2 regions of the Microbacterium sp. SLBN-111 genome follow, and region 1 is predicted to be linked to the other one. Evidence: predicted binding sites of a transcription regulator. Region 1 holds the regulator's gene; the other holds the start of a gene.
What was found. The regulator HrcA, encoded in region 1, represses chaperone genes, less so after heat shock. The targets are predictions, from matches to a motif close to TTNGCACTCGNNNNNNNCGAGTGCNAA.

Region 1 (10,130 bases):
ATCAGGCGCAGGAGCACCTGCTCGTCGACCTCGTGGCCGGATTCGTTGTTGATCTCGATCGTCATGAGCGGTTTCGTCTCGGGAGGTGATCGCGCGGACCCGCGGGACGGGCCGCGCCGCGGCGTTCGGCACGGTTGGCGAATTCGGATGCCTCGTCGCGTTCGCGGCGGGCCACGAGACGCTTCTCGTCGTATTCGCTGTACGCATCGACGATACGGCCCACCAGCGTGTGACGCACGACGTCGGCGCTCGTGAGGTACGAGAAGTGGATGTCGTCGATGTCGCCGAGCACCCGCGTGACGAGGCGCAGACCGGACGCGCCCTGCGGCAGGTCGATCTGCGTGATGTCACCGGTGACCACCATGCGCGTGCCGAATCCGAGGCGCGTGAGGAACATCTTCATCTGCTCGGGCGTGGTGTTCTGCGCTTCGTCGAGGACGACGAACGAATCGTTGAGCGTGCGTCCGCGCATGTACGCCAGCGGGGCGACCTCGATGGTGCCCGTGGCCATGAGCTTCGGCACGATGTCGGGGTCCATCATCTCGTTGAGCGCGTCGTAGAGCGGCCTCAGGTACGGGTCGATCTTGTCGGTGAGGCTGCCCGGGAGGAATCCCAGGCGCTCGCCCGCCTCGACGGCCGGGCGGGTCAGGATGATGCGGCTGACCTCCTTGCGCTGCAGCGCCTGGACGGCCTTCGCCATCGCGAGGTACGTCTTGCCGGTACCGGCGGGACCGATGCCGAACACGATCGTGTTCTCCTCGATCGCGTCGACGTACGCCTTCTGCCCGAGGGTCTTGGGGCGGATGACCTTGCCGCGCGACGACAGGATCGCCTCGCCGAGCACCTCGGACGGACGGGGTCCGCCGTCGGAACGCAGGATGCGGCTGGAGCTCGATACGTCGGCGGGGTCGAGGCCCTGCCCGTTGCGGGTCATCGTGAGGAGCTCCTCGACGAGGCCCTTCGCCGCGGCCACGGCGGAGGCGCCACCGGTGAGGGTGATCTCGTTGCCGCGCACGTGAACGTCGACGTCGGGGTGCTCCTTCTCGACCACGCGCAGCAGGCGGTCCTGGGGGCCCAGGAGCTGGACCATGGCGACGCCGTCGGCGTACAGACGCTCGACGAGGGGTTCTTCGGGGGAATCAGCCACCCGTGCTCTTTTCGTTCAGTCCGCCCGCGAGAACGTGGGCATGTACATGGAAGACCGTCTGACCGGCACCGGCGCCGGTGTTGAAGACGAGGCGGAAGTCGCCGTCCGCGTGCTCGGCCGCGACGGCGTTCGCGAGACCGACGATCTCGGTGAGGAGGTCGGGGTCGCCCGCGGCCAGTTCGACCACGTTGCGGTACTGCTCGGTCTTGGGGATCACGAGCAGGTGCACCGGCGCCTGCGGCGCGATGTCGCGGATCGCGAAGGCGTTCTCGGTCTCGGCGACGATCTCGGAGGGGATTTCGCCGCGGAGGATGCGGGTGAAGATCGACGGCTCGGTCATGGCATCCAGTCTATCGACGGGCTCGGACACGGGGCCGGGAGCGGGCCGGGCCTGCGGGGTTCGGGGCGCGTTCCTGCGTTCGGGGCGTGCGTGTTGCGCCCCGAGGCGACGATCGCGCCCCAAACCGCCGACGCCCTCCGGCGGTGCGTTACCAGCGCCCCGTCGCGGCCGACAGCACCGAGATCGCCGCGGCACCCGCGGTCGACGTGCGCAGCACGGTGTCGCCCAGGCGCACGAGACGCGCGCCGGCGGCGTCCAGGGCGGCGAGCTCCTCGGGCGCGATCCCGCCCTCCGGCCCCACGACGAGCACGACGTCGCGCTCATCGGGGGAACCGGATGCCAGAGACGTCAGCCGCTCGTCGGCGGAGGGCTCCAGCACCAGCACGCGCGCCTCCCCGGCGCGGGCGACGAGGTCGGCGAGCCGCGCGACCCCCTCGACCTCGGGGATCCACGCGCGATGCGCCTGCTTCGCGGCCTCGCGCACGATCGTGCGCCAGCGCGCGAGCCCCCTGTCCGCCTTGGCATCCCACCGCGAGACACTCCGCGCGGCCTGCCACGGAACGATCGCGTCGACGCCCAGCTCGGTCGCCGCCTGCACCGCGAGCTCGTCGCGGTCGCCCTTCGCGAGGGCCTGCACGAGGACGATACGGGGCGAAGGACCCGGAACCTCGGCGCGGCCGGTGATCCGCACGTCGACCTGCTTCGGGGCGGCGGCCGTGACGAGGCCCTCGAGCCAGACGCCGCGGCCGTCGCCGAGCGTCACGGCCTCGTCGACGCGCACGCGCCGCACGGCGGCGGCGTGGTGGGCCTCGGGACCGGTCAGCACGACGACGTCGCCGACACCGGCGGTCGACGCGTCGTCGGTGACGAAGTGCAGCGCCACGATCAGTGCCGGAAGCGGTCGCGGAACTTCGAGAACATGCCCTGCTGGTGCTCCGCGAGGCGCGGCGCGGGCGCCTTCGTGCGCTTGGCGAAGTCCTCGATGAGCGCGCGCTCCTTGTGGTCCAGGCGCGTCGGGGTGACGACGTGCACGCCGACCTTCAGGTCGCCGCGCTGGCTGCCGCGCAGCGGCGTGATGCCGCGGCCCTTGATCGTCAGCACGTCGCCGGACTGGACGCCGGGGCGCACCTCGAGGTCGACGCTGCCGTCGAGCGACTCGATGGTGGTGGTGGTGCCGAGGATGGCGTCCGGCATCGAGACCTCCAGGGTCGCGAGCAGGTCGTCGCCCTCGCGGCTGAAGGCGTCGTGCGACTCGACCGTGATCTCGAGGTACAGGTCGCCGTTGGGGCCTCCCGCGGGACCGACCTCGCCCGAACCGGGGAGCTGCAGGCGCAGGCCGGTCTCGACGCCGGCGGGGATGTCGACCGAGACCGTGCGGCGCGCGCGCACGCGGCCCTGGCCCTGGCAGGTTCCGCACGGGTACGGGATCGTCGTGCCGTGGCCGTGGCAGACGCTGCAGGGCTGGCTCGTCACGACGTTGCCGAGGAGGCTCCGGACCGTGCGCTGCACGTGACCCGAGCCGTGGCAGATGTCGCACGTGACCTCGCTGGTGCCCGGCTGCGTGCAGGCGCCCTGGCACGTCTCGCACAGGACGGCCGTGTCGACCTCGAGGTCGCGGTGCACGCCGAACACGACGTCCGCGAGCTGCAGATTCACGCGGACGAGGGCGTCCTGGCCGCGCTCCCGCCGCGAACGCGGACGCGGGCCGCGGCCCCCGCCGCCCTGTGCGCCGCCGAAGAACGTCTCGAAGATGTCGCTGAAGCCGCCGAACCCGGCCGCTCCCCCGCCGCCGAACGGGTTCTGGTCGCCGCCCATGTCGTAGCGGCGGCGCTGCTCGGCGTCGCTCAGCACGTCGTACGCGTGCGTCACGAGTTTGAAGCGCTCGGACGCGTCCTCGCCCGGGTTGACGTCGGGGTGGAGCTCGCGCGCGAGACGCCGGTACGCGCGCTTGATCTCGTCGGGGCTGGCATCGCGTGCGACGCCGAGGACCTCGTAGTGGTCAGCCACAATCGCCTTCCTGCCCGCTCATGCGGGGTCGATCCGTTTCGGTGCGGGTGCCGTCAACGAGCGGTGTCGTCGTCTTCGAGCATCCGGGTCAGATAGTGCGCGACGGCGCGGACCGCCGCGAGATTCGAGGAGTAGTCCATGCGGGTGGGGCCGAGCAGGCCCACGCGCGCACCGCCGGCGGTGCCGTCGTAGCGGCTGGCGAGGACGGATGCCTCGACCAGGCCGAACGGCTCGTTCTCGCGGCCGATGCTGGCCGAGAGTCCCTGCTCGTCGGCGACCATCTCGCTCATGAGCCGCAGCAGGGTGACCTGCTCCTCGATGGCCTCGAGGAGCGGGTAGATGCTGCCACGGAAGTCGGACTCGCGCTTCGCGAGCGTCGCCGCGCCGGCCATGACCAGACGGTCCTGGCGGAACTCGTCGAGCTCCTCGCCCACGACGCGGAGCACCGCGTCGGCGATCGCGTCGAGTGCGTTGCCGGGACGCGGGCCGTCGGCCGTGGCGACCGCCTGCGCGCAGTCGGCGACGCTGCGGCCCACGAGCAGCGCCCCCACGCGCGCACGCAGCTGCACGATGTCGCTCTCGGTCGGCTCGAACGGGACGAGCGCGATGCGCTGCGAGACGCGGCCGGTGTCGGTGACGAGGATCACGAGCACGCGCGGGCCGCCGAGGGCCACGAGCTCGACGTGCGACAGGTTGGCGCGCGCGAACGACGGGTACTGCACGATCGCGACCTGACCGGTCAGCTGGGTCAGCGCCCGCACCGTCCGCGCGAGGAGATCATCGAGGTCGCCGGCCTCGTCGAGGAAGGAGGTGATGGCGCTGCGCTGGGCCGTCGACAGCGGCCGCAGCTCGGCGAGATGATCGACGAACACGCGGTAGCCCTTGTCGGTGGGCACGCGGCCCGACGACGTGTGCGGCGCGACGATGAGGTCTTCGTCCTCGAGCTGCGCCATGTCGTTGCGGATCGTCGCGGCGGACACCCCGAAGGCATGTCGCTCGACGATGGCTTTGCTGCCGACGGGTTCGCGCGTGTCGACGTAGTCCTGGACGATCGCGCGGAGCACCTGCAAGCCGCGTTCGGACACCATGGCCGGCTCCCTCCTTCTGGCACTCCGGTCACCTGAGTGCCAATTCTAGAGCACCCGCCCGCTCCGGAGCCGGAAGCGCGCTCAGGCGGTGAGTGCCCGCACGACGGCGTCGGCGAGCAGCCGTCCGCGGCGCGTGAGCACGATGCGCCCGCGCACGGCATCCGCTCCTTCGATCAGGCCGTCGGCGATGAGGGATGCCACGGCCTTCCGGCCTTCGCCGAGGAGCTCGGAAACCGGGAGTCCGTCGCGGATGCGGCTGCGCAGCAGCACAGACTCGAGGCGCCGCCCGGTCTCGTCGGGACGCTCGCGCGCCGCCGCCGGCGACTCCCCCGCGGCGAGGCGCTGTGCGTACGCCGCCGGGTGCTTGACGTTCCACCAGCGGAGCCCCGCGACGTGGCTGTGCGCGCCCGGGCCGAAACCCCACCAGTCGGTGCCGCGCCAGTACGCGAGGTTGTGGCGCGAGCGGTGGGCCGTGTCGGTGGCCCAGTTCGACACCTCGTACCAGTCGTAGCCCGCGCCGCCGAGGAGGTCGTCGGCCAGCTCGTACATGTCGGCCTGCAGGTCGTCGTCCGGCATCGCCAGGGCGCCCGAGCGGATCTGGCGCGCGAGCTTCGTGCCGTCCTCGACGATCAGCGCGTACGCGGAGACGTGGTCGGGGCGGAGCGCCGTCGCGGTCTCGAGCGACGCGCGCCAGTCGTCGAGCGATTCGCCCGGCGCGCCGTAGATGAGGTCGAGCGAGACGTCGAGTCCGGCACGGCGTGCGGCGGCCACCGCGGTCGCGACGTTCCGCGGGTCGTGCGTGCGGTCGAGCACCGCGAGCACGTGCGGCTGCGCGGACTGCATCCCGATCGACAGGCGCGTCACGCCGGCCGCCGCGAGCGTCTCGGCGACGCGATCGTCAACGGTGTCGGGATTGGCCTCGACGGTGACCTCGGCGCCGTCGGCGATCCCGAATTCCTCGCGCACCGCGCCCAGCATCCGCGCCAGGTCGCCGGGAGGGAGGAGCGTGGGCGTCCCTCCACCGAAGAACACCGTGGATGCCACCCGCCGACCGCCCGCGGCATCCATCACTCCACCCGCCAGGCGCACCTCCGCCGCGAGCGTGTCGGCGAAGTCCTCCTGGCGCGCGCCGCGGAGTTCGCTCGACGTGTACGTGTTGAAGTCGCAGTAGCCGCAGCGGACGCGGCAGAACGGGACGTGCAGGTACACGCCGAAGTCGGCGGCGGGATCGAGCGGCAGGTCGTCGGGCAGTCGCCCGTCGACGGGGGCCGGGTCGCCGAGCGGGAGCGGTCCGCCCATCAGGACGTGTACAGGGGCGAGATCGCCCGCAGGTACCGCTGGAACAGCGCGCGACGGCGACGGCGCACGAGGCCGAGGAACACGCGGTACGACGGCGCCGTGGGGCGGTCGAAGGCGCGGACCACGAACCACACCTCGTCGTTGTCGCGCCACTCGACGGCGAACAGTTCCTCGCCGCTCACGATCGAGTGCCCCACGGTGCCGAGGATGTAGCCGACGCGGCGCGGCTCCTCGAACACCGAGATGACGCGCAGGTGGCCGTCGGCACGGTGGCCGTCGACCTTGCCGTGCACGCGCACGCTCGTGCCCGGGCTGACGAACGGCGTGCCGTCGGCGGCGAACCGCTGCTCGGACTCGAGGCGGCTCGGCGCGATCGGGGCGCCTTCGGCGTCGAAGCCGACGCCGGTGTACCCGCTGTCGGTCGCCGGGCGCACGTCGGTGATGCTCAGTTCCTCGGACCGGAGCGGGGCCCACGAGAGCAGCAGCTCGCTGGCCGCCGCGAAGCGCTCCTCGCCGCTGCCGATCCGCCATGCGTCTTCCGCGGGCACGGAGTACTCCGGCGGATACTGCATGAGGTCGTGCGCCTGCGTGGCGCCGACCGCTGCGTAGTCGACCGTGTCGTCGGTGAAGTTCTGCCGGCGCATGGTGTCCAGTCTCCTCTCCCCGGATGGGAAGTCGGTGGGCGTCGTTACTTCTTGCCCTCGACGTCGCCGGACAGGGCAGCGATGAACGCCTCCTGCGGGACCTCGACCCGGCCCACCATCTTCATGCGCTTCTTGCCCTCTTTCTGCTTCTCGAGCAGCTTGCGCTTACGGGTGATGTCACCGCCGTAGCACTTGGCGAGGACGTCCTTGCGGATCGCGCGGATGTTCTCGCGGGCGATGATGCGCGCACCGATCGCTGCCTGGATCGGAACCTCGAACTGCTGGCGCGGGATGAGCTTGCGCAGGCGCTCGGTCATCATCGTGCCGTAGCTGTAGGCCTTCTCGCGGTGGACGATCGAGCTGAAGGCATCCACTTTCTCGCCCTGCAGCAGGATGTCGACCTTGACGAGGTCGGCGGTCTGCTGACCGGCGGGCTCGTAGTCGAGGCTCGCGTAGCCCTGCGTGCGACTCTTGAGGTGGTCGAAGAAGTCGAAGACGATCTCGCCGAGCGGCATGTTGTAGCGGAGCTCGACGCGGTCTTCGCTGAGGTAGTCCATGCCGAGGAGCGTGCCGCGGCGGGACTGGCAGAGCTCCATGACCGTGCCGACGTAGTCCTTCGGAAGCAGGATGCCGACCTTCACGATGGGCTCGGACACCTCGGCGACGCGTCCATCGGGGTACTCGCTCGGGTTGGTGACCGAGACGACCTCGCCGGTGTCGGTGGTGACCTCGTACGTGACCGACGGGGCGGTGGTGATGAGGTCGAGGCCGAACTCGCGCGAGAGGCGCTCGGTGATGATCTCGAGGTGCAGGAGGCCCAGGAAGCCGCAGCGGAAACCGAAGCCGAGGGCGACCGAGGTCTCGGGCTCGTACTGCAGCGACGCGTCCGACAGCTTGAGCTTGTCGAGGGCCTCGCGCAGTTCGGCGTAGTCGCTGCCGTCGATCGGGTAGATGCCCGAGAAGACCATGGGCTTCGGGTCGGTGTACCCGGCGAGGGCTTCGGTCGCGGGCTTCCGGTGGTTGGTGATCGTGTCGCCGACCTTGGACTGCCGCACGTCCTTCACGCCGGTGATGAGGTAGCCGACCTCGCCGACGCCGAGACCCTGGGTCGGCACCGGCTCGGGGCTCGACACGCCGATCTCGAGCAGCTCGTGCGTTGCGGTGGTCGACATCATCTGGATGCGCTCGCGCGGCGAGAGTGCGCCGTCGACCATCCGGACGTACGTCACGACACCCCGGTACGCGTCGTACACGGAGTCGAAGATCATGGCGCGGGCGGGGGCGTCGGCCTTGCCGACCGGCGCGGGGATCTTCTCGACGATGAGGTCGAGCAGGTCTTCCACGCCCATGCCGGTCTTGCCGCTCACGCGCAGCACGTCTTCCGGCTGACCGCCGATGAGGCCGGCGAGCTCGGCGGCGTACTTGTCGGGGTCGGCCGCGGGAAGGTCGATCTTGTTCAGCACCGGGATGATCGTTAGATCGTTCTCGAGCGCGAGGTAGAGGTTGGCGAGCGTCTGCGCCTCGATGCCCTGCGCGGCGTCGACGAGGAGGATCGCGCCCTCGCACGCGGCGAGCGAACGGCTGACCTCGTACGTGAAGTCGACGTGGCCGGGCGTGTCGATCATGTTGAGCGCGAACGTCTGGCCGTCGACGGCCCACGGCATGCGGACGGCCTGCGACTTGATCGTGATGCCGCGCTCGCGCTCGATGTCCATGCGGTCGAGGTACTGCGCACGCATGTCGCGGTCGGCGACGACGCCGGTGATCTGCAGCATGCGGTCGGCCAACGTCGACTTGCCGTGGTCGATGTGGGCGATGATGCAGAAGTTGCGGATCTGCGCCGGCGGCGTTGCGGACGGCTCGAGGGGCTTCAGGGCGCGCGGTGACATGTTCCGTCGATTCTACGGGCGACGGCCGACATCGCCGTCCCGGTGCCGTTCCCCGGGGCATCCGGGGCCGATGCAAAGGCGGCGTTCGTAGGGTGGATGCCATGACGGTCCAGGTCGTGCTCGTGCACGGCATCCGCACGTCCGCCACGATGTGGCGTGCGCAGGTGGAGCATCTGCGGGAGCGCGGGAACCCGGTCACGGCCGTGGATCTGCCGGGGCACGGAACGCGCCGCGGCCAGACGTTCACACTCGACGAAGCGTTCGCGACGATCGACCGGGCGGTTCAGGATGCCGCGACCCGCGGTCCGGTCCTCCTCGTGGGGCATTCGATGGGCGGACTGCTGTCGATTGAGTACGTCGGCCGCGAGGACCCGCCACCGGTCGCGGCCTTCATCGCGGCATCCTGTACCTCGATCCCCCGCGGAGCGGGACTCTCGGCCTACCGGTTCCTCGCGCGGCGGTTCGACGGGCTGCCGAACCGGGGCCTCGGGCTCACGAACTACGTGCTCGACCGGACGCTGCCGCCCGAGACGCGCGCGGATTTCGGTGCGGGCGGGTACGCGTTCGACGCGCAGGACACCGCGCTCGCGTCGTTGTCGGTGCTCGACCTGCTCGCCGCACTGCGGCGGATCGACGTGCCCCTGTGGTTCATCAACGGGCAGTGGGACCAGCTGCGCGTCAACGAAAAGCTGTTCCTGTCGATCGCCCGGCATGCCGAGCTGATCGTGGTGCCCCGCACGACGCACCTGGTCACGGCGATGCGGCCCCGGGTGTTCAACGCGCTGCTGGACGTGGCGCTCACCACGGTGGAAGCCTCGACCTGATAGACTCGGCCCTTGGCTTGCGTGTGGGGTTTTTCCCGACCTCCACGACCGCCGGTGCAGCGTCCCTCTACCGCTCGCCCGGCACTTCCAACACTCACTCAAACGAAAGACCGTCGAACGTGGCGAACATCAAGTCGCAGATCAAGCGCAACAAGACCAACGAGAAGGCGCGCGAGCGCAACAAGGCCGTCAAGAGCGAGCTCAAGACGCACGTGCGCCGCACGCGCGAGGCCGTCCTCGCCGGTGACAAGGAAGCCGCCGAGAAGGCGCTCGTCCAGGCCGGCAAGAAGCTCGACAAGGCCGTGAGCAAGGGCGTCATCCACGCCAACCAGGCCGCGAACCGCAAGTCGGCCATCGCGAAGCAGGTCGCCGCTCTCTGAGCCGCATCCTTTCGACAGCCCGTCCCGCACCGCGGGGCGGGCTTCGTCGTTTCCGGACGGGCTACGGCTCGGGGTTCGGGGCAGATTCTTGGCATGGGGGCGTGATTCTCGCGCCCCAAATCGAGGGATGCGCCCCAAACCTTCGAGGCCGGGCACCGGCCCGTCGACTGTGGGATGCGGCGTGCCGTTCGGGTTGCGCCCTGACTCCTTGCGTGATGTGCGGAGGGTATGGGGTGAGCGGAGGATCGCGGCGGCGGTTTGGGCCCTCCGTTGCTCCCCCGTCCTCCGCTCCTCACGCCCGGGCGGCGTGATGTGCGGAGGGGGTGGGACGGAGGGAGGACCGGTGCGGCTGTTCGCGTCCTCCGCTGCTCCCTTGTCCTCCGGTCCTCACGTCCGCGCGGCCGCGTGACGTGCGAAGGGGGTGGGACGGAGGGAGGACCGGTGCGGCGGTTTGGGTCCTCCGTTGCTCCCTGGTCCTCCGGTCCTCACGCCCGGGCCGGCGCGGGCGGTGA
Region 2 (10,130 bases), 2.6 Mb from region 1:
TCGGCCACATCGCCGCCGACATCCTCGACGCCGACGCCGGCGAACTGGAGTACCCCACGGTCGCGCTGCTCGTGAGCGGCGGCCACACGTCTCTGCTCCTCGTCCGCGACCTCACCAGCGACGTCGAACTGCTCGGTGAGACGATGGACGACGCCGCGGGCGAGGCGTTCGACAAGGTCGCGCGCCTGTTGAAGCTGCCGTACCCCGGCGGCCCCGAGATCGATCGTGCCGCGGCTTCCGGCGACCCCACCGCGATCCGCTTCCCCCGCGGGCTCTCGCGCGCCTCCGACATGGCATCCCACCGCTACGACTTCTCGTTCTCGGGCCTCAAGACCGCCGTCGCCCGGTGGGTCGAGCAGCACGAGGCGGCGGGGCAGCCGGTGCCGGTCGCCGACGTCGCGGCGTCGTTCCGCGAGGCCGTCGTCGACGTGCTCGTCACCAAGGCCCTCGACGCGTGCGACCGCTACGGGGTGCCGCGCCTCCTCCTCGGCGGGGGAGTGATCGCCAACAAGCGTCTGCGCGACGTCGCCCTCGAACGCGCCGCCGCCGCCGGCGTCGCCGTGCGCATCCCGCCGCTGCGGCTCTGCACCGACAACGGCGCCATGATCGCCGCGCTCGCCGCCGAGCTCATCGCCTCGGGTCGTCGCCCGTCGACCCTCGCCTTCGGTGCCGACTCCACGCTTCCGGTCACCGAGATCCAGGTGGCCGAGGATCCGGATGCCGTGGCCCCGGCGCCGCTCCCCGCCCGGGCGACCTCATGAGCGAGACGCAGCCGCCGCCGAGCCGGCGCGCACTCAAGGCGACCGAGGCCGAGGCAGCCCCCACGGCCGCGGAGCAGATCGCTGCCGGCGATGCGTTCGACGACCACCGGCTGCCCACGGCGCAACTCGAGCGCGCGGCGTTCGGCGAGCACGTCGTGCCGTGGAGCCCGCCGGTGCCGGTCGCACCGCCGTCCGTCGCGCCGTGGGCCCTGGCCGTCGCGATCGCCGCCCTGATCGCGTCGCTGTTCGCGGGTGTCCTGCTGCCGCTCGGCGTGATCGCGATCGTCATGTCGATCATCTCGCTGCGCCGGGCGCACGACAGCCGCCGCGTCGCGATCTGGGCGCTCGCCCTCGCGGTGCTTTCGGTGGTCTTCAGCGCCGGGTGGCTGCTGTGGGCGCTGCCGCAGCTGTCACCGGTCTGACCCGCGCAGCTCTCCGAGAACCTCCGACACGATCTCCCGGATGCCGGGATGCTCCGCGGTGCGTCCGACGCGCGGCCCCACCGCCGGCCCCGGCACCGTGTGACCGCCCCCGCGCACGATGTACAGGGTCACCGGCGGGCGCCCCGCCTCGCGATAGGCGAGGGTCTCCACCGGGACCTTCGCGGATGCCGCGGGGTCGCTTCGCTGCGGCGCGACCGTGATTCCGTTCCGCTGCGCGAAGTACTCCGCCGTCGCGACCGCGGAGAGCGTCCGGCCGTCGATCGAGAAAACCTTGCGCACCCACCACGACATCCGACCGCCCTCGAACGGAATGATCGGGTCGGCCGTCCCCGCCACGATCGCCACCGGGACGGGATGATCGGTTCGCGTGGAGAACTCCGCGCTGAAGTTCTCACGTTCGGGCATGGTCGCTGCCACGATCACGCCGCCGGCGAGGAGCTCCGGGGCATCGTGGAGAAGCCGGATGACCATCTGGCCGCCGTTGGAGAATCCGATCGCGACGACCGACCCGGTGTCGATTCCGTGGCTCTCGGCGAGCGATGACACGACCGCGCGGGCGAAGGCGATGTCATCGACGTTCTCGCGCCGGGCGGGAAAGGAACTCTGGGCCCGGGCGTCGTTCCAATTGCTCCGGTATCCGTCGAGGTAGGCGACGACGACGCGGCCCTCCGCAGCCAGAGTATCGAGCGAGTGACCCGTGAAACGCCGGTGGCTCTCGCCGGTCTGCTTCGACCCGTGGAAGACGAGGAGAATAGGTCGTTTCGCCGGTCCGTCGGCGTCGCCGACCACGACGAAGGTCCGGGTCCGGCCGCCGGCCTCGACACGCGCGTTCATGATTCCCTCCCGCCCCGCGGCCCTCTGCCCGGTGGCGTGGGAGAGCGTATAGATTGACATCGTGTCAAGGTCAAGGTGGGGTTCATGAGGATCGGCGAGGTCAGTCGGCGCAGCGGCGTGAGCCCGCGCTCCCTGCGGTACTACGAGCAGCTCGGACTCATCGCCTCCGAGCGCGAGTCCAACGGCTACCGCCGCTACGACCAGGTCGCGGTCGAGCGGGCGATCGTCATCCACATGCTGTTCGGAATGGACTTCCCGCGCGAGATCGTGACGTCGGTGCTCGCGTGCACGGGCGATGCGCCGGCCGAGGCCCACGACGCGCTGTATGCGCAGCTCGATCGGGTCCGCGCCGACCTGGGCGAGCGCATCGAGACGCTCGTGGCGACGCGGAGTCGCATCGACGAGTTCCTCGCGGAGCGCGCCTCGAGCGCCGCGGCCTGACGAGCGACTCAGCCCACGCGGTCGGCGAGCAGCGCGACGCGGCGCCCCGCGACGCGCGTCATGAGCAGCGTCGCCGATTCGTCGCCGCGCAGCGACAGGCGCGTCCGCAGCACGGCGGGGTCGACGTCCACGCCGCGCTTCTTGATCTCGAGCGTTCCGATGTGGCGTTCCCGCAGCGCCCGGGCGAGCTTCTTCGTGTCCGCGGGCAGCTCCTCGCGCACGCGGAACGACGAGACGAAGGGGCTCGTGAGCGCCGCGTCCGAGGTCAGGTAGGCGATGCCCGGCGCGAGCATCCCGGCATCCAGGGAACGAGCGACCTCCCCGATGAGCCGCGCGCGGATCACGGCGCCGTCGGGTTCGTGCACGAAGGCGCCGAGCTCGCGCGGTTCGGCATCGGGGGCGTCGGCCGGGGCCGTCAGCTCCCAGGCATCGTCGCCGCGCACGACGAGCGCGGCGCGGCGGATGCCCTCCCGCGCCAGACTTCCCGCCCACAGGACCAGCTCGATCGTGGAGCCGTCGGCGCTGATCCACTGCGCCTCGACATCGTCCGGGATCAGCTCGCGGTCGAACGCTGGTCCGAGCTTCACTCCGCCCGGACGCTCCTGCAGCAGCCCGAAGACCCAGTCCAGCGACGGCGACCACTGGTCGGCCGATACGCGCCGCGTCTCGCCGTGCCCGGCGGTGCGCCGTGCGGGGTCGAGCCACACGGCATCCGCTCCGCCGAGGTCGGCATCCTCCGCGCGCCCGTGCGCCACGGTGACGGCGTCGCCGAAGGGCGCGAGGTTGTACGCGGCGATCGCGGCCGTGACCTCGTCGGCGTCGACGGCGTGCACGCGGATGCCGAGTCCCGCGAGGCCCAGAGCATCGCCGCCGATCCCGCAGCCGAGGTCGGCCACCGACGTGACGCGCGCGGCACGGAAGCGTCCCGCATGCCGCGCCGCGATCGACAGCCGCGTCGCCTGTTCCAGCCCTGCGCGCGTGAAGAGCATGCGGTCGGCGAACGGTCCGAACTTCGCACCGGCCTTGACGCGGAGCCGGGCCTGGCCGACGACGGCGGCGACGAGATCGGGGGAGTGGCCGGCGGCGCGCAACCGCGACACCGCGCGCGCGGCTTCGTCGGTCGTGGTGAGCGGGCCCACCTCGTCGAGCAGGGTCAGCCCGGCGGGGGTGAGCAGGGCGGTCAGCTCGGCGATCTCCACCGGGCCAGCCTAGGTGCCGAAAGTGTTGGCACTCGCGTTGCGTGAGTGCCAGCGCTTCTCTACACTCGGATTAGCACTCTCCCCGCGTGAGTGCTGACAAGTCTTCTGTAACGAGAAAGAAGAGGTAGACCGTGTCGGTTTCCATCAAGCCGCTCGAGGACCGCATCGTCATCAAGCAGGTCGAGGCTGAGCAGACCACCGCGAGTGGTCTCGTCATCCCCGACACCGCCAAGGAGAAGCCGCAGGAGGGCGAGGTCGTCGCCGTCGGTCCCGGCCGTATCGACGACAACGGCAACCGTGTCCCCCTCGACGTCACCGTCGGCGACCGCGTTCTGTACAGCAAGTACGGCGGCACCGAGGTCAAGTTCGGCGCCGAGGAGTACCTCGTGCTCTCGGCCCGCGACGTCCTCGCGGTCGTCGTTCGCTGATCGCTTCGCGAATTCCTCGAAACCCCGGATGCCTCGGCATCCGGGGTTTTCGTTTGCCCGCTTACGCCCCGTGACCCGCCGCCCGGCCGGGACGCGCGCTCCCGAATACGCTGGAGGGATGACCGCGAATCTGGCCGCGCGCCTGAGTGAGACGCTCCCCGCCGGACGCATCATCGACGACCCGGCTCTCGTCGCGGCGCAGGCGACCGACTCGTCGCGGCACCCGGCTCCGCGCGCCGCTCTGGTCGTGCGGCCGCGCAGCGCCGAAGAGGTCGCCGCCGTGCTCCGCGTGGCGAACGAGACCGGGACCCCCGTGATCCCGCAGGGTGCGCGCACGGGCCTCGTCGGCGGATCCGCCGCGATCGAGGGCGCGATCCTCCTCGACCTCACCTCGATGGATGCCATCCTCGCCATCGACGTCGCCGAGGGCACCGCGGTGGTGCAGCCGGGGGTCATCGTCGCCGATCTGCAGCGCGCCGCCGCGGCCCGCGGGCTCTTCTACGCGCCGGATCCGGCTTCGGCCGAATGGGCCACGATCGGCGGGACGATCGCGACGAACGCCGGCGGCATGCGCTGCATCCGGTACGGGGTGACCCGGGATGCCGTCCTGTCGCTGCAGGTGGTCCTGGCCGACGGCTCGATCGAGCGCACGCGACCCGCGACCGTGAAGGGCGTCGCGGGGCTCGACCTGACGAGCCTCGTCGTGGGCTCCGAGGGAACGCTGGCCGTGATCACGGAGGCGACGCTCCGTCTCCTCCCCGCACCGGGCCCGGCCCGCGGTGTCCTGGGGCTGTTCCCCTCGACCGCCGCAGCGCTCGCCGCCGCGGCCGCGATCACCTCCGGCTCGCGTCTCCCGTCGACGCTCGAGTTCCTCGACGACACCGCGCTGCGCGGCATCCGGATCGCCCGTCCCGAGATCCCTCTCGACCCGGACGCGCGTTCCTGGCTGCTCGCGGTCACCGACTCCCTCGAGGGCGCGGACCACGATCTCGATCACTTCTCCGCGGTGTTCGCGGATCACGGCGCGCTGTCGGTCACCCGTGCCGACGACGAGGAGCGGCTCGACGACCTCCTCGCCGCCCGCCGCGCGCTGAACCCCGGACTGCAGGTGCTGTGGGGGGATGCCACGCACGGCGACCTCGCCGTCCCGCGGTCGCGGCTCGCCGAGTTCGCGAGCGAGGCCGAGCGCATCGGCCGCGAAACGGGTGCCGAGATCAGCCTCGCCGGGCACGTCGGGGACGGCAACCTCCACCCCACGGTCGTCTACGACGGGTCCGACCCGGTCGCGACGGAGGCCGCCCATCGCGCCGCCGCCGAACTCCTGCGGCTCGCGCAGAGCCTCGGCGGCACGGTCGCGGGGGAGCACGGCGTCGGTACCCTCAAGCTCGACGACGTGGACGGTGAGCTGTCCGCGCGGCTGCGGGCCCTGCAGCGCGAGATCAAGCGCGTCTTCGACCCCCGCGGCATCCTGAACCCGGGGCGGAAGCTCTAGACCGCCGAGCGTGCGCCGGACGAGAACGCCGCGAGGCGCTCGATCAGTTCGTCCAGCGTCGCGTCGTCCACGACGAGTCCGAGGCGCACGTGCCCGCGTCCACCCACGCCGAAGCCGTCGCCGGGGGCGATCCCGACCCGCGCTTCCTCCCGGAGCCGCTGCGCGAAGGCGACGGCATCCGTTCCCTCGGGCAGGCGCACCCACACGAAGAACGTTCCACGCGGCTCGATGACCTCCCAGCCGATGCGGCGGAGGCCCGCGACGACGAGGTCGCGGCGCCGGCGGTAGACCCCGACCAGCTCGTCGGCGGCGGACTGGTCGCCGAGCAGTGCCTCGGCTGCGGCTTCCTGCGTGGCGCCGAACATGGTGCTGAACGCGTGGGCCTGGTACCGGCGCATCGCCGAGATGAGCGACGCGTTCCCGGCGGCGAAGCCCACGCGCCACCCCGCCATGCTGTACGTCTTCGACAGCGTCTGGACCTCGACCGTGCGACCCTCGGCGCCGTCGACCGCGAGGGCGGACAGCGGGCGCTCGCCGAAGCCCAGGGACGCGTACGCGAAGTCGTGCACGAGCGCCGCTCCCACCCGCTCGGCGAAGCCGATCGCGGCCGTGAACGTTGCCGGCGTCGCCAACGCGCCCGTGGGGTTGTTCGGGTAGTTGAGCAGGACGAGGCGCGCCGCGTCGACGTGATCGAGCGCCGCGAAGTCGGGCTGGTAGTCGGGCTCGGTCAGCGGGAGCGCCTCCGCGCGCGCCTGCGCGAGGTCGACCGCCGAGGTGTACAGCGGATACCCCGGGTCGGGGAGCACGACGGTCGCACCGGGGTCGGCGAGCCCCAGCACCGCGGCCATCAGCGCCTCGTGCGAGCCGTGGAAGATCCCCACCTGCGTGTCGGGGTCGAGCTCGACCGCGTGATCGTCGCGATAGCGCTGCGCGACGCCCTCGCGCAGCGACCGGCGTCCCGCGTACGACGGATACCGATGGTTCGCGGGTTCCGCGACGAAGCCCTGCATCGCGTGCACGATGCGCTCCGGCGTCGGGAGGTCGGGGTTGCCCTTCGACACATCGATGAACCGCGGCCCCGGCAGCGCCGCGAGCCGGGCGTTCTCGGCATCCATCGCTCCCCAGAAGTTCGGGGGCAGGGCCGCCACCCGGGCGGCCGGCGCGAAGTCGACCACTATCACCGCCTCCGGAAGCGACGCGCGAGCGTCGACCCGATCGCCTGGATGCCTTGCACCAGCACGATCAGCATGAGGCACGTCACGATCATCGCGACGCCGTCGTACCGCTGGTAGCCGTACGACATGGCGAGGTCACCGAGGCCTCCCGCGCCGACGATGCCGGCCATGGCGGTCGCGTCGATGAGCCCGACGGTGGCGATGGTGATCGCGAGGATCAGCGAACCGCGCGCCTCGGGCAGGAGGAACCGCCAGAAGATCTGCAGCGGCGACGCCCCCATCGAACGGGCCGCTTCGACGACGCCCGCGGGCACCTCGAGGAGGGAGTTCTCGACGAGCCGCCCGATGTAGGGGGAGATCATGACCGTGAGGGGAACGATCGCGGCCCAGACGCCGATGCTCGTTCCGACGAGCAGGCGCGTGAACGGCAGGATCGCCACGAGCAGGATGATGAACGGCAGCGACCGGATCAGGTTGACCACGGTGCTGAGCACGACGTTGACCGGGGTGTTCTGCAGCACGCCGCCCCGGCGGGTGAGCGCGAGGATCGCGCCCAGGACGACGCCGAGGATCGACCCGATGACGAGGGAGACGCCGAGCATCTGCAGCGTCTCGCCGAGCGCGCGCAGGTACATCTCGGGGGTGACGAGCGTCCACTTGCCGTTCACGCCGTGACCTCCTCGAGCTCGACGACCCGCTCCGAGAGGTAGCGGCGCGCCTCGCGCATCTTCTCCGGGGTGCCGGTGACCTTGATGATCAGCTGGCCCACGGTGTGCTCCTGGATCTGGGTCATGTCGGCGTGGAGCATGTTCACGTCGACCCCGACATCGCGGATCAGGCCCGTGATCAGGGGCTGCTCGACCTCGGCATCCAGGAGGAGCATCCGCCAGAGACCCTCGCCGCCGAGCTGGTCGACGACCCGGCGGGGGAGCCCGCGCGGGACGATCGTGTCGACGAAATCGCGGGTCGCGTCAGCGCGGGGGCGCACGAAGGTGTCGAGCACGGTGCCGTGTTCCACGACCTCGCCGCCGGCCATGACGGCGACCTCGTGCGCGAGGTCCTTGATGACGTCCATCTCGTGGGTGACCACGAGGATCGTCGTGCCGTATTCGCGGTTGATGCGGCGCAACAGGTCGAGGATCTGCGCGGTCGTGGCGGGATCGAGCGCGCTCGTCGACTCGTCCGAGAGCAGGATCTTGGGGTTGCGGGCGAGCGCCCGCGCGATGCCGACGCGCTGCTTCTGTCCACCCGACAGGTCGCCGGGGTGGCTCGCGGCCTTGTCGGTCAGCCCGACGAAGTCGAGCACCTCGTCGGCGCGACGGCGGGCATCCGCCGGCGAGACGCCGTCGAGCCGCAGGGGGAGGGCGACGTTGTCGCGCGCCGAGAGGGTCTCGAGCAGGTTGAACTGCTGGAAGATCATGCCGGTGTTCTTCTGCGCGGCGCGCAGCGCGCGCCCGCGGAGCGACGAGATGTCGATGTCGTCGACGAGCACGCGTCCCGACGTCGGCTTCTCCAGGCCGTTGACCGTGCGGATGAGCGTGGACTTCCCCGCACCGCTGTATCCGATGACGCCGAAGATCGTTCCGGGGGCGACCTGAAGCGAGACATCCCGGAGGGCCGTCGTGGTGACGGCCCCCCGGGCGTAGCTCTTGGTCACCGCGTCGAAGACGATGCCTCCGCCCGCGGTGCCGCTCACTCGAACCAGGCCGGGAGCTGGTAGCCGGAGTAGTCGGGGGTGGACTTCACGTAGTCGATGAACTCCTGCGACTCGTACGCCGCCTTGATGGCCTGCGCCCACGGGGTGTCGACGTCGACCGAGCGCACCGCGACGACGTTGGAGAACTGCACGGGCTGGTTCTCGACGGCGAGGGCCTTGCCGTAGTCGAGGCCGCCCGAGACGATGAAGTTGCCCTGGATGGTGGCGTAGTCCACGTCCTGGAGCGCCGGGACCTGCTGTGCGTTCTCGATGGGCGTGATCTTCAGGTTCTTGGGGTTCGACGTGATGATCGACAGGTCGGCGGTGTTGGGGTCGTCGACGTCGGCGAAGTCGATCCAGCCCACGTCGCGGAGGATCAGCAGGCCGCGGTACAGGTTGGCGGGAGAGTTCGGCACGGTGACGGTCGAGCCGTCGGCCACGTCGGCGAGCGAGGTCTTCTTGCCGCCGAACAGCGCCATGCGCGGCGTCGGCACCTGCACGAGGGCGGCGTTGTCGATGTTCTCCTGCTTGTTGACGAAGTTCATGTAGACGGGGTGCTGCATGATGTTCGCGTCGATCTCGCCCGTGTTGACGGCCACGTTGACCGTGATGCCGTCGGTGAAGTCGACGGGCTCGATGCTGTAGCCCTCCTTCTCGAGGATGGGCTGGATTCCGCCCTGGAACATCTCCTTGTAGGGGCCGGGGTTGAAGCCGATCTTGATGTCCGTCTTGTCGGTCGACGCCTCGGTCGACGCGGGGCTGGACGTAGCGCCGCACGCGGTGAGACTCACGGCGAGCAGGGTCGCGGCCAGGGCGGCCGCTGCGGTACGGGCGATACTCATGGATCCTCCGGGACTCGGATGGTGCAGGACGGTGCTGCGCGATGCTGCGCGAGAGGTGGGGGGATGTCGACACAGGCGACGGGCCGACGCTATCCAGCGCGTCCGACTTCTCACGAAACGTGGTGTCACACGGGGCAACAGTTCACCCGTGGATGCCACCTCCGTCCGAGTGGCGTCTCTTGGCGCGGAATACAGGGTCTCCGGCAGAACCGCGACGCGGGGCGCACCTAGGCTGAGGAGGTGACCCCCGCCCCGCCTCCCGCCTCCGGAGCCGTCCGCGGCGGACTCTTCGCCTTCGGCGCGTACCTCCTGTGGGGCGTGCTCCCGCTGTACTTCCTGCAGCTGGATCCCACCACGCCGTGGGAGATCGTCGCGTGGCGCATCGCGCTGTCCTTCGTGTTCTGCCTCATCCTGCTCACGGTGCTGCGGGCGTGGCATCCGTTCCTGGCGATCCTGCGCCAGCCCCGGCTGCTGCTCCTCACGGCGGCGGCCGGCGTGCTGATCTACGTCAACTGGCAGACGTACGTCCTGGGCGCGCTGACGGGACACGTGATCGAAACGAGCCTCGGCTACTTCATCAACCCGATCGTCACGGTCCTGCTGGGCGTGACCGTGCTGCGGGAGCGTCTGCGCCCGGTGCAGTGGGTCGCGATCGGTCTCGCGGTCGGCGCGGTCCTGGTGATCGTCGTCGGGTACGGAAGCTTCCCGTGGATCGCGCTCACCCTCGCCCTCTCGTTCGGCGTCTACGGCCTGGTGAAGAAGCAGATCGGCCCGTCCGTGGATGCCGTGAGCGGACTGACCCTCGAGTCGATGTGGCTC

Region 2: a site for HrcA is predicted at 3,704-3,730, ahead of groES (co-chaperone GroES). Genes of this name have one in related genera too.

What each region holds. Positions count from the first base shown of each region.
Region 1 is NZ_JBMGQH010000001.1:3,216,644-3,226,773, reverse strand. Features, by position in the region: gene ybeY (rRNA maturation RNase YbeY) at 1-65, opposite strand, end outside; gene RKD05_RS15020 (PhoH family protein) at 62-1,090, opposite strand; gene RKD05_RS15015 (HIT domain-containing protein) at 1,140-1,487, opposite strand; gene RKD05_RS15010 (16S rRNA (uracil(1498)-N(3))-methyltransferase) at 1,636-2,370, opposite strand; gene dnaJ (molecular chaperone DnaJ) at 2,373-3,494, opposite strand; gene hrcA (heat-inducible transcriptional repressor HrcA) at 3,548-4,582, opposite strand; gene hemW (radical SAM family heme chaperone HemW) at 4,664-5,881, opposite strand; gene RKD05_RS14990 (DUF1990 family protein) at 5,881-6,525, opposite strand; gene lepA (translation elongation factor 4) at 6,570-8,414, opposite strand; gene RKD05_RS14980 (alpha/beta fold hydrolase) at 8,516-9,238, shown strand; gene rpsT (30S ribosomal protein S20) at 9,358-9,618, shown strand.
Region 2 is NZ_JBMGQH010000001.1:575,141-585,270, reverse strand. Features, by position in the region: gene tsaD (tRNA (adenosine(37)-N6)-threonylcarbamoyltransferase complex transferase subunit TsaD) at 1-761, shown strand, start outside; gene RKD05_RS02720 (hypothetical protein) at 758-1,183, shown strand; gene RKD05_RS02715 (alpha/beta hydrolase family esterase) at 1,172-2,038, opposite strand; gene RKD05_RS02710 (MerR family DNA-binding transcriptional regulator) at 2,123-2,479, shown strand; gene RKD05_RS02705 (class I SAM-dependent methyltransferase) at 2,488-3,678, opposite strand; gene groES (co-chaperone GroES) at 3,810-4,106, shown strand; gene RKD05_RS02695 (FAD-binding oxidoreductase) at 4,225-5,598, shown strand; gene RKD05_RS02690 (aminotransferase class I/II-fold pyridoxal phosphate-dependent enzyme) at 5,595-6,773, opposite strand; gene RKD05_RS02685 (methionine ABC transporter permease) at 6,776-7,441, opposite strand; gene RKD05_RS02680 (methionine ABC transporter ATP-binding protein) at 7,438-8,469, opposite strand; gene RKD05_RS02675 (MetQ/NlpA family ABC transporter substrate-binding protein) at 8,466-9,311, opposite strand; gene rarD (EamA family transporter RarD) at 9,552-10,130, shown strand, end outside.